Methylobacillus flagellatus KT: one gene and its partners. The protein of the gene in region 1 interacts with the protein of each later gene in a pairwise test. Links are inferred from orthologs where the notes say so. Each region holds a gene or a part of one and is shown in the gene's direction. Other genes may lie near its edges.

Region 1 (3,519 bases):
CGATTTTTGGCGCATGGCAACAGAGCCTAACGATGCGCTCAATCAGACTGCCAATACGCAGCCACTGATGCTGGCTGCCGGCGTTGCGACATGGCGCGCGTGGCAATCCCAAGGTGGGCCCTTGCCAACCGTGCTAGCTGGCCATAGCCTGGGTGAATACACTGCGTTGGTTGCGGCCGGCATCGTGTCCTATGAGGCTGCATTGCCTTTGGTGCGTTTCCGGGCCGACGTCATGCAGCGCGCCGTGGCAGAAGGTGTGGGTGCCATGGCGGCCGTGCTTGGGTTGGGCGATGATGCTGTTCGCGCAGCCTGTATCGAGGCCGCGCAAGGAGAGGTGCTGGAAGCAGTCAATCTGAACTCCCCGGGTCAGGTCGTGATCGCGGGGCACAAGGCTGCGGTTGAGCGTGGTATTGAGGCTGCCAAGGCGAAAGGCGCCAAACGCGCCTTGCTGCTGCCGGTCAGCGTACCGTCCCATTGTGCCCTCATGAAGCCTGCGGCAGACGAGCTGGCCGAGTATCTCAAGGATGTGGATTTCGCATCCGCCCAAATCCCGGTACTGCATAATGCAGATGTGGCTGCGTATGACGATGCGACCAAGGTCAAGGATGCTCTGGTGCGCCAGTTGTACAGCCCTGTGCGTTGGGTAGAGACAGTTCAAGCTGTGCATGCCACCGGAGTGACGGCCAGTGCGGAGTGCGGCCCTGGCAAAGTATTGGCCGGGCTGGTCAAGCGTACGGTCGCCGAGCTGCCATGCATCGCATTGGTCAATCAAGAAGCCCTGGCAGAAGCCATGGCGCAATTCAATCAATAAGTATTTAAGTATTAAAGAGGAGGCCGTCATGTTGGAAGGACAAGTTGCCCTAGTCACCGGCGCCAGCCGTGGGATTGGCGCCGCCATTGCGCAGGAGCTGGCAAAACAGGGCGCCAAGGTAGTCGGCACCGCGACCAGCGAGTCCGGCGCTGCCAATATTACGCAGTCGTTGAGCGCCCACGGCGGCATCGGATTAGCGCTTGATGTCAACGACGCCGGGCAGGTCGAGGCTGTATTGAAGAATATTGCCGGCCAGTTTGGCGATGTCACCATCCTGGTGAATAATGCGGGCATCACGCGCGATACCTTGTTGATGCGTATGAAAGACGAGGATTGGGATGCCGTGATCGCGACCAACCTGACATCCGTCTACCGGATGTCGCAAGCGGTGCTGCGCCCGATGATGAAGGCAAGAAGTGGCCGTATCATCAATATCTCTTCGGTGGTAGGCCATATGGGCAACCCCGGCCAGGCCAACTATGCTGCGGCCAAGGCCGGCATGGCAGGATTCACACGCTCGCTGGCGGCAGAGGTCGGCAGCCGTGGTATTACAGTTAACTGTGTAGCGCCCGGCTTCATCGATACCGATATGACGCGGGAACTGCCTGATAATGTCCGCGAGGAATTATTGAAGCGCGTGCCGGCAGGGCGCTTTGGCGATGTAAAGGATATTGCGGCAGCTGTTGCCTTTCTGGCGTCACCAGCAGCTGGCTACATTACTGGGGAAACCCTGCATGTGAATGGTGGCATGTACATGGCGTAATGCCTTACATGATGGCCTATGCCCGCTAGTCATTCTGTTTTTTGAATTCCTCGGGACTTTTGATAGAATAGCCCGAGCTTTTTTAAGCGACTTAAACTTGAAAGGAATAATTTAGATGTCTGACATCGAACAACGCGTTAAAAAGATCGTTTCCGAGCAACTTGGTGCAAACGAGGCTGACGTCAAGAACGAATCCTCCTTTGTTGACGATCTGGGTGCTGATTCTCTCGACACCGTAGAATTAGTGATGGCGCTGGAAGAAGAATTCGACTGCGAAATTCCTGACGAAGAAGCCGAAAAAATCACAACAGTTCAGCAAGCGATTGATTACGTCAACGCAAACCTGAAATAATTTTTTCTTTTCCATTTCTGACTTTTTTCTTGGGGTCGTCTTGTCCAAGCGTAGGGTAGTTGTAACTGGCCTAGGCGTTGTGTCACCAGTCGGTATCGGTGTACAAACCTCCTGGGCCAATCTTGTGGCCGGTCAATCCGGTATCACCAATATCACTAAATTCGATGCCAGCCCATTTTCCTCGCAAGTTGCGGGTGAAGTGAAGGATTTCGATGTTTCCCAATACCTTCCAGCCAAGGAGGCCCGTCGCATGGATACATTTATCCAGTATGGCATGGCGGCTGCAATCGAGGCAGTGAAGGATGCGGGCATTGAAGTGACTGAAGAGAATGCCGAACGCATTGGGGTTTCCATCGGTTCTGGCATTGGCGGCCTGCAGTTGATCGAGGATACGGACGAGATTTATCACGAGTCCGGTCCTCGAAAGATTTCGCCGTTTTTCATTCCTGGCACCATCATCAACATGATTTCGGGCAACCTTTCTATCATGTATGGATTCAAGGGGCCTAATGTCGCTATCGTGACTGCCTGCACTACCGGTACGCACTCGATAGGCGATGCAGCGCGTATGATCGAATATGGCGATGCCGATATCATGGTGGCGGGTGGTGCGGAAGCGCCGATTACCAAACTCGGTGTGGGTGGCTTTGCTGCCTCGCGCGCTTTGTCGACCCGTAACGATGATCCTGCCACAGCAAGCCGTCCCTGGGATGCTGATCGCGATGGTTTCGTAATCGGCGAAGGGGCTGGTGTCCTTGTGCTGGAGGAATATGAGTCGGCCAAGAAGCGTGGTGCCAAGATCTATGCAGAGCTGGTCGGGTACGGCATGAGTGCCGATGCGTACCATATGACTGCTCCCAGCATGGATGGTCCTCGCCGCTCCGTGGCCAATGCATTGAAAAACGCTGGCCTCAATCCCGACCAGATTCAGTTCGTGAATGCACATGGCACTTCCACGCCGCTAGGCGATGTGAATGAAACCAATGCGATCAAGGCTGCATTTGGCGACCACGCCAAGAACCTGGTGGTGAATTCCACGAAGTCGATGACGGGGCATTTATTAGGCGGCGCCGGCGGATTGGAGTCAGTATTTACCGTACTCTCCATCTATCATCAAATTTCTCCGCCAACCATTAACATCTTCAATCAGGATCCCGAATGCGATCTGGATTATTGCGCCAATGAAGCCAGGGATTTGAAGATAGATGCAGCGGTGAAAAATAATTTCGGATTTGGTGGTACTAACGGCAGTCTGGTTTTCCGCAAGATTTAATTTCTCACGGCAAAAAACTTAAAGGCCCGTGCACTCTCATGGAGAGTCGCGGGCCTTTATGCACAGAGTTGTGGCATATGACAATAAGATGTAGGCTTTACCGCTTGTTTATATGGACATTTTTATAAGTTTTTGATTTTTAAAAATAAAATTATTTGCCTAAAAACTGGGCGATCCAGAAAAACTGTAATGGTAACGGCAGCTTAGCAATAGTTTCCAAAGTCCATCCACAAAATTATCCACAGCTTTTGTGGAGAGAAATTCTTTCTAAGCTGGTGCATATGCTTTAGCATGGGCGGCTGTTGATTCCATACACCCTG
Region 2 (3,284 bases), 890 kb from region 1 along the record:
CGGTGAAATCCACGCGCTTGATGGTTTGCACCTTGCATCACTTGCCCTGCCGGGACAACGTACCTGATGAAAATATCGTGAACAGGCTGTTGTTAAGTCCCGGAAGGTTTTTACGTTTTTTGACCTGCAAGGTAGAGAACAATCGCAGGCTTTTCTGTATCATGCGCATATGCCGCTGCGCGCAGAAGCTGCGCAGCGTTGCCAAGCAGAATCCAACCTGAATGATAGAAACCGACCGTTTAATCGCCCCATCCACCCAAGGCACGCAGGAAGAAGCGCTAGAGTGTGCCCTGCGTCCTAAAGTACTGGATGAATACGTAGGCCAGGAAAAAGCGCGCGGCCAGCTGGAAATCTTCATCAACGCCGCACGTGGCCGTTCCGAGGCGCTGGATCACGTGCTGCTGTTCGGGCCGCCGGGCCTGGGCAAGACCACGCTGGCGCATATCATCGCCAAGGAGATGGGCGTCAACATGCGCCAGACCTCGGGCCCGGTGCTGGAGCGCGCCGGCGACCTTGCGGCGCTGCTCACCAATCTTGAACCCAACGATGTCTTGTTTATCGATGAAATCCACCGGCTTTCCCCGGTCGTGGAGGAAATACTTTATCCAGCGATGGAAGATTACCGGCTGGATATCATGATCGGCGAAGGCCCCGCTGCACGTTCGGTGCGCCTCGATCTGCCTCCTTTCACCTTGGTGGGGGCGACCACCAGGGCCGGCATGCTGACCAACCCTTTGCGCGACCGTTTCGGCATCGTTTCGCGCCTGGAGTTCTACACTGCAGACGAGCTAGCCCGCATCGTTCACCGTTCCGCCGGGTTGCTGGAAGTTGCCATACAGCAGGAGGGCGCGCTGGAAATCGCGCGCCGTTCGCGCGGCACGCCGCGTATTGCCAACCGCCTGTTGCGCCGGGTGCGCGACTATGCCCAGGTGAAGTCCGACGGTGTCGTCAGCGCCGATATTGCCGACGCTGCCCTGAAAATGCTTGACGTGGACAAGCTCGGCTTCGATGTCATGGACCGCAAGCTGTTGCTAGCCGTGCTGGAGAAGTTCGACGGAGGTCCGGTGGGGCTGGATAACCTCGCAGCCGCGATCGGAGAGGAGCGCGATACCATCGAGGATGTGCTCGAGCCGTATCTGATCCAGCAAGGCTACCTCATGCGTACCCCGCGCGGGCGCATCGCCACGCAGCAGGCTTACCAACATTTCGGGTTGGCCATACCAGGCAAGATCGGGACGGGAGAGCTCTGGCAGCAATGAGCGCAAGCACGGAGTTCCGTTGGCCGGTCAGGGTTTACTACGAAGATACCGATAGCGGCGGAGTGGTTTATCACGCCAATTATCTCAAGTTCATGGAGCGTGCGCGCACCGAGTTCCTGCGTAGCCTGGGGTTTGGCCAGGCGGAACTAAGGGATGATCTCGGGGTCTTGTTCGTGGTGCGCAGCCTTGCGCTACAATACCGCCGTCCTGCGCGCTTCGATGACGCGCTGGAAGTGGTGACGCGGCTCGAGGAGCTTGGGCGCAGCCTCATGAAATTCGAGCAGAAGATCTACCGTGGCGAGCTATTGCTGACAGAGGCTACCGTGGATATCGTCTGCATCGATGCGGAGCAGTTCAGGCCGGCCGTCATCCCGCCTGCCGTGCGCAACCTGGTCAACCCTACGTGATCAACCCCAATGGAGTTTGAATGAATCCTACTGAAGACATGTCCTTTATATCGCTGATCAGCGGCGCTAGTGTGCCTGTGCAGATCGTGATGGCATTGCTGTTGCTCACATCGCTGATCTCCTGGTGGTATATCTTCATCAAATTTTTCTCCATCCGCAGCGCAGATAATGAAGCCGAGGAGTTCGAGCGCGTATTCTGGAAGGGTGGCGATCTCAACCAGCTCTATGAGAGCGTGACATCGGGACGGCGCAGCACGCAGGGCCTTGCCAGTATCTTCGAGGCCGGCTTCAAGGAATATGCTCGCCTCAAGCGCCAGCCAAGCCTGGATGTCGGCGACGTGACGGAGGGCGCGCGCCGCGCAATGCGCGCCGCCTACAACCGCGAGATGGACGAGCTGGATTCCCACCTACCTTTCCTGGCTTCGGTCGGCTCGGTGAGTCCTTACATCGGTTTGTTCGGCACCGTGTGGGGCATCATGAACGCATTCCGTGGCTTGGCCAATATGGCCCAGGCCACCCTCTCCCACGTCGCGCCCGGGATTGCCGAAGCATTGGTCGCTACTGCGATCGGCCTGTTTGCCGCGATTCCCGCCGTGATTGCCTACAACCGCTTTACCGCCTCGGCCGACAGACTGGCCGTGCGTTACGAGAGCTTTATCGAAGAATTCACCAACATCCTGCAACGCAAAGCATAAGGAGGTTGTGATGAGCCGTCGCAAATCCCGCCGCCTGATGAACCAGATCAACGTCGTGCCCTACATCGACGTGACGCTAGTGCTGCTGGTGATCTTCATGGTCACGGCGCCCATGACCAATCCCGGCATTGTCGAGCTGCCGCAGGTCGGGCAGACGCTCAAGCAGGCCGCTGCGCCCATCGTCATCACCGTCAAGGCGGATGGCCGCGCCGAGATCGAAGGCAAGGTCATGGAACGCGACCAGCTGTTGTTTGAGGTTAAGACCCAGGTCGAGAAGAACCCGGAACGCGCCATTGTGATCGCTGCCGACAAGAACGTGCAATACGACAAAGTGGTGACCTTAATGGACAGCCTCAAGCAGTACAAGGTCGGTCTTCTGCTTAAGCCAGCCAGTTGATGCATGAAAAAACGTCGAGCAAACCCCTATAAAGCGCGTGCCGCTGCACTTTCGTTGTTCGTGCATCTGCTGTTGCTGGCGCTGCTTCTGGTGTCTTTTGAATGGAAGACGCAGCCGCCGGTAATGGTGGCCCAGGTCGAGCTCTGGGAGAGCCTGCCTGCCGACAATCCGGTGGTGAAGCCACCGCAGCCCCAGCCTGTTCCCGAGCCGCCAACACCTGAGCCTAAGCCGGCACCGCAGCCCGAACCCAAGCCTGAGCCAAAACCGGAACCCGCACCGGAGCCACAGGCAGAAATCCAGGTGAAGAAGGAACCGGAAAAGCCCAAGCCGCCAAAGCCAGAAAAAAAGCCGGAACCGAAGAAGCCCGAGAAGAAACCTGACCCCAAGAAGCCCGAGCCCAAAAAGCCGGTGCCCAAGAAAGAGGATAAGGTCAAGCTGGATGAGCTGAAGAAGCTGCAGCAGGAGCTGCTGGAAGAAAGTTCGCAGCCCGCGCCTGCGCAAAAGCAGGGGCCGACACAATTGGGTG
Region 3 (3,323 bases), 700 kb from region 1 along the record:
TGCGCCAGCGCCGCGTGCTTCACGGTATGCAGGGCGTGTATGTCGAGATCGAAGGTAAGCGCTTGCTTTCGTTTTGCAGCAACGACTACCTTGGTCTGGCTTCTCATCCATCCTTGATTTCTGCAATGCGGGATTGTGCTGTGACGACTGGCGCAGGGACTGGTGCATCTCACCTTGTCTCTGGGCATCAGCAGGCGCACGAGGCGCTTGAGCATGCGCTACAGACTTTCATGGGCTTGCCCGGTGTCCTGCTGTTCACCACCGGCTACATGGCGAACCTGGGCATTATCACTGCGCTGTGCGGACGCCAGGACGCCATCTTTGCCGACAAGCTCAATCATGCCTCGCTCAATGATGCGGCCTTGCTGTCGCGTGCCGAGCTCAAGCGTTACGCACACAACGATTTGACAGGGCTCGAGCGCTTGCTGGCGCAAAGTCAGGCCAGGCGCAAGCTGGTGGTGGCCGATGCCGTGTTCAGCATGGATGGCGACCTGGCGCCCGTCCCGGCATTGCTATCGCTCTGCGAGCGATACGATGCCTACCTCATGCTGGATGATGCCCATGGCTTTGGCGTGTTGGGCGCCCATGGTCGCGGCGTGCTGGAACACTTCGGGTTGGATTCGCCGCGCATCATCTATATGGCGACCTTGGGCAAGGCGGCAGGGGCGGCGGGCGCATTCGTGGCCGGACCGACAATTTTGACGGAATACCTCATGCAGACTGCGCGGCCCTATATCTACACCACAGCGAGCCCGGCGCCAGTGGCGGCTGCTGCAATGGCCGGCGTGCAATTGATCGAACACGATCATGCACGCCGTGCCCATCTGCGTGCCTTGATCGCAGATTTCAGGGCGTCATGCCGATTGCAGCGCTGGCAGTTAATGGCATCCGAGACTGCGATACAGCCCGTGGTCATCGGCAGCAATGAAGAGGCGGTGCAGGTAAGCAAGCGTTTGCTTGAGCATGGCGTGCTGGTCCCTGCTATCCGCCCACCCACTGTACCCAGGGGCACGGCAAGACTAAGGATATCGCTATCAGCAGCGCATACGCATGAAGATGTCCAGCGATTGCTGGACATCTTGCATAGACTGGAGGAGGCATGAGCGGTATTCATGTCGATATCGTCGGCAAAGGCCAACCTGTAGCGCTGATTCATGGCTGGGGCATGCATGGTGGCGTGTGGCAACCGGTGGCTAAAAGGCTGGCCAAGTCCTTCGAAGTCCATGTCCTGGACTTGCCCGGCATGGGCCTGAGTCAGGAGGTGATCGCGAGTAATCTCGACGAAATGGTGGCTTCGCTGCTGCCTGCCTTGCCTGCGCATGCCGATATCGTCGGCTGGTCATTGGGCGGCCTGGTTGCCATGCGGCTGGCTTTGAGCCAGCCTGCGCGGGTGCGGCGCCTGGCGCTGGTAGGGAGCACGCCGCGCTTCATCAATACCGAGCCGGGGCATGCCCAGCCATGGGAATACGGCATCGCTGCCCCCGTGTTTCAGAAATTCGCGCAACAAGTGGGTGAGGATTATGCCAACACCCTGATCAAGTTCCTGACATTACAATGCATGGGAGCCCGGGACGCGCGCGCCACCATCAAGGAGTTACGCCGGTCGCTGTCCGATCGCCCTGCGCCAGCACCGTTGGCGCTCGAATCCGCGCTTGACGTGTTGTTGCAGAACGACTTGCGTCCTGAGCTGTCTGCATTGCAGCAACCTGTGTTGCTGGTCCACGGCGATCGCGACAGCCTCGCGCCAGTGCAGGCTGCCCATTGGCTGGCCCGACATTTGCAGCATGCCAGCCTGCGCGTGATCGCGGGCGCAGGCCACGCGCCTTTCCTCTCACATACGGCGCAGTTCATCGACAGCGTATGTGACTTTTTCCAACCTAACCCAGGTAGTGCACGATGAGCGACGGGTATTTGATCGACAAGGCCAGGGTGCGTGCGTCGTTTGATCGTGCGGCAGGCAGTTACGACGCTGCCGCGATATTGCAGCGCGAAGTGCGCGAGCGCATGTTGCAACGCCTGGAGCTGGTGAAGATCACGCCCGGCGTCATCCTGGATGCAGGCTGCGGCACCGGCCACGCCAGTGTGGCATTGGGCAAGCGCTATCGCGGTAGCGACATCATCTCGCTGGATATTGCCATGGGTATGTTGCAGCAGACGTTGGCGCACTATCCATGGATCAAGCGTGTATTGCCGATGCCGGGGCAAAGGCGGCCTGCCGCATTGTGTGCGGATATCGAACAGCTTCCACTGAAAGATGCCAGCGTCGACTTGGTTTGGTCGAATGTGGCGATTCAGTGGTGCAACGACCTTGACAGTGCTTTTGCGGGAATGGCGCGCGTATTGCGACCGGAGGGCCTGCTCATGTTCAGCACCTTCGGGCCGGATACGCTAAAGGAATTGCGTGCAGCGTCGGGGGGCGACCATGTCCATGTCAGCCGTTTCATCGATATGCACGATATCGGCGACGCCCTGGTGCGCGCCGGTTTTTCCGATCCTGTGCTCGACGTGGAGCATTTCGTTCTCACCTATGACGACGTCCTCTCCGTCATGCGCGACCTCAAGGCCATCGGCGCGCACAATGCTGCAACGGGGCGCCCACGCGGCCTGCTGGGACGCGGATTCCTCAACCGCTTGACCGAGGCATACGAGCAATTCCGCCATGAAGGTAAATTGCCCGCAACCTATGAGGTAGTCTACGGACATGCCTGGAAACCCCAGCCCAAACAGGCGGGGCTTGCCACGGTGACTGTGCACCCGAGGAGGCCGCGTTGAGTAGCAACCGTCAACAGGCCTGGTTCGTCACTGGCACCGATACGGGCGTCGGAAAGACCATGGTCAGTAGTATGCTGGTGCGACAGTTTTCAGCGCGTGGCTTGCGCAGCGTAGGCATGAAACCTGTTGCTTCCGGCTGCGAGCGACGTGACGGGCGATTGATTTCAGAAGACGTTACGCAGCTATTGGCGGCCAGCAATGTCGATTTACCATTATCCGATATCAACCCCTATGCCTTCGAGCCGGCGATTGCACCGCATATCGCCGCCAAACAGGCAGGCGTGCGGATCGATCTGGAGCCTATTGCAGCTGCCTTCAGGCGTTTGCAGGCGCAAGCGAATGTCGTGATCGTCGAGGGCGCGGGCGGTTTCTATGTGCCGTTGGATGAGCAGCATGATATGGCCGACCTTGCTGCCAAGCTTGGTTTGCCGGTGATTCTGGTGGTCGGCATGCGCCTGGGATGCATCAATCATGCATTGTTGACAGCCGAGGCGATCAGGCAACGCGGCCTGACGCTGGCTGGCTGGGTCGCGAACCAAGTGGATCCTGGG

What was found. The genes of interacting proteins can lie anywhere in the genome.
Region 2: the proteins of acpP (region 1) and ybgC interact in binary tests that used the Escherichia coli proteins (3 or more experiments, as listed by UniProt). The link is inferred for Methylobacillus flagellatus KT from one-to-one orthologs.
Region 3: the proteins of acpP (region 1) and bioH interact in binary tests that used the Escherichia coli proteins (3 or more experiments, as listed by UniProt). The link is inferred for Methylobacillus flagellatus KT from one-to-one orthologs.

What each region holds. Positions count from the first base shown.
Region 1 is NC_007947.1:1,608,218-1,611,736, reverse strand. What follows is about bases 465-3,307. They hold acpP (acyl carrier protein), read left to right. Parts: upstream 465-1,689; coding sequence 1,690-1,926; downstream 1,927-3,307. Other genes in these bases: fabF (beta-ketoacyl-ACP synthase II), read left to right, coding at 1,967-3,199; fabG (3-oxoacyl-ACP reductase FabG), read left to right, coding at 840-1,574; fabD (ACP S-malonyltransferase), read left to right, coding at 465-811. In the rest of the region: more of fabD, read left to right, coding at 1-464. UniProt on the Escherichia coli protein: Carrier of the growing fatty acid chain in fatty acid biosynthesis.
Region 2 is NC_007947.1:2,494,190-2,497,473, reverse strand. Bases 1-2,960 are described here. They hold ybgC (tol-pal system-associated acyl-CoA thioesterase), read left to right. Parts: upstream 1-1,255; coding sequence 1,256-1,666; downstream 1,667-2,960. Other genes in these bases: MFLA_RS11955 (energy transducer TonB), read left to right, coding at 2,762-2,960; MFLA_RS11960 (biopolymer transporter ExbD), read left to right, coding at 2,372-2,758; tolQ (protein TolQ), read left to right, coding at 1,687-2,361; ruvB (Holliday junction branch migration DNA helicase RuvB), read left to right, coding at 222-1,259. Outside these bases: more of MFLA_RS11955, read left to right, coding at 2,961-3,284.
Region 3 is NC_007947.1:2,312,477-2,315,799, reverse strand. What follows is about bases 1-2,999. They hold bioH (pimeloyl-ACP methyl ester esterase BioH), read left to right. Parts: upstream 1-1,099; coding sequence 1,100-1,900; downstream 1,901-2,999. Other genes in these bases: bioD (dethiobiotin synthase), read left to right, coding at 2,769-2,999; bioC (malonyl-ACP O-methyltransferase BioC), read left to right, coding at 1,897-2,772; bioF (8-amino-7-oxononanoate synthase), read left to right, coding at 1-1,103. Outside these bases: more of bioD, read left to right, coding at 3,000-3,323. UniProt on the Escherichia coli protein: The physiological role of BioH is to remove the methyl group introduced by BioC when the pimeloyl moiety is complete. It allows to synthesize pimeloyl-ACP via the fatty acid synthetic pathway through the hydrolysis of the ester bonds of pimeloyl-ACP esters.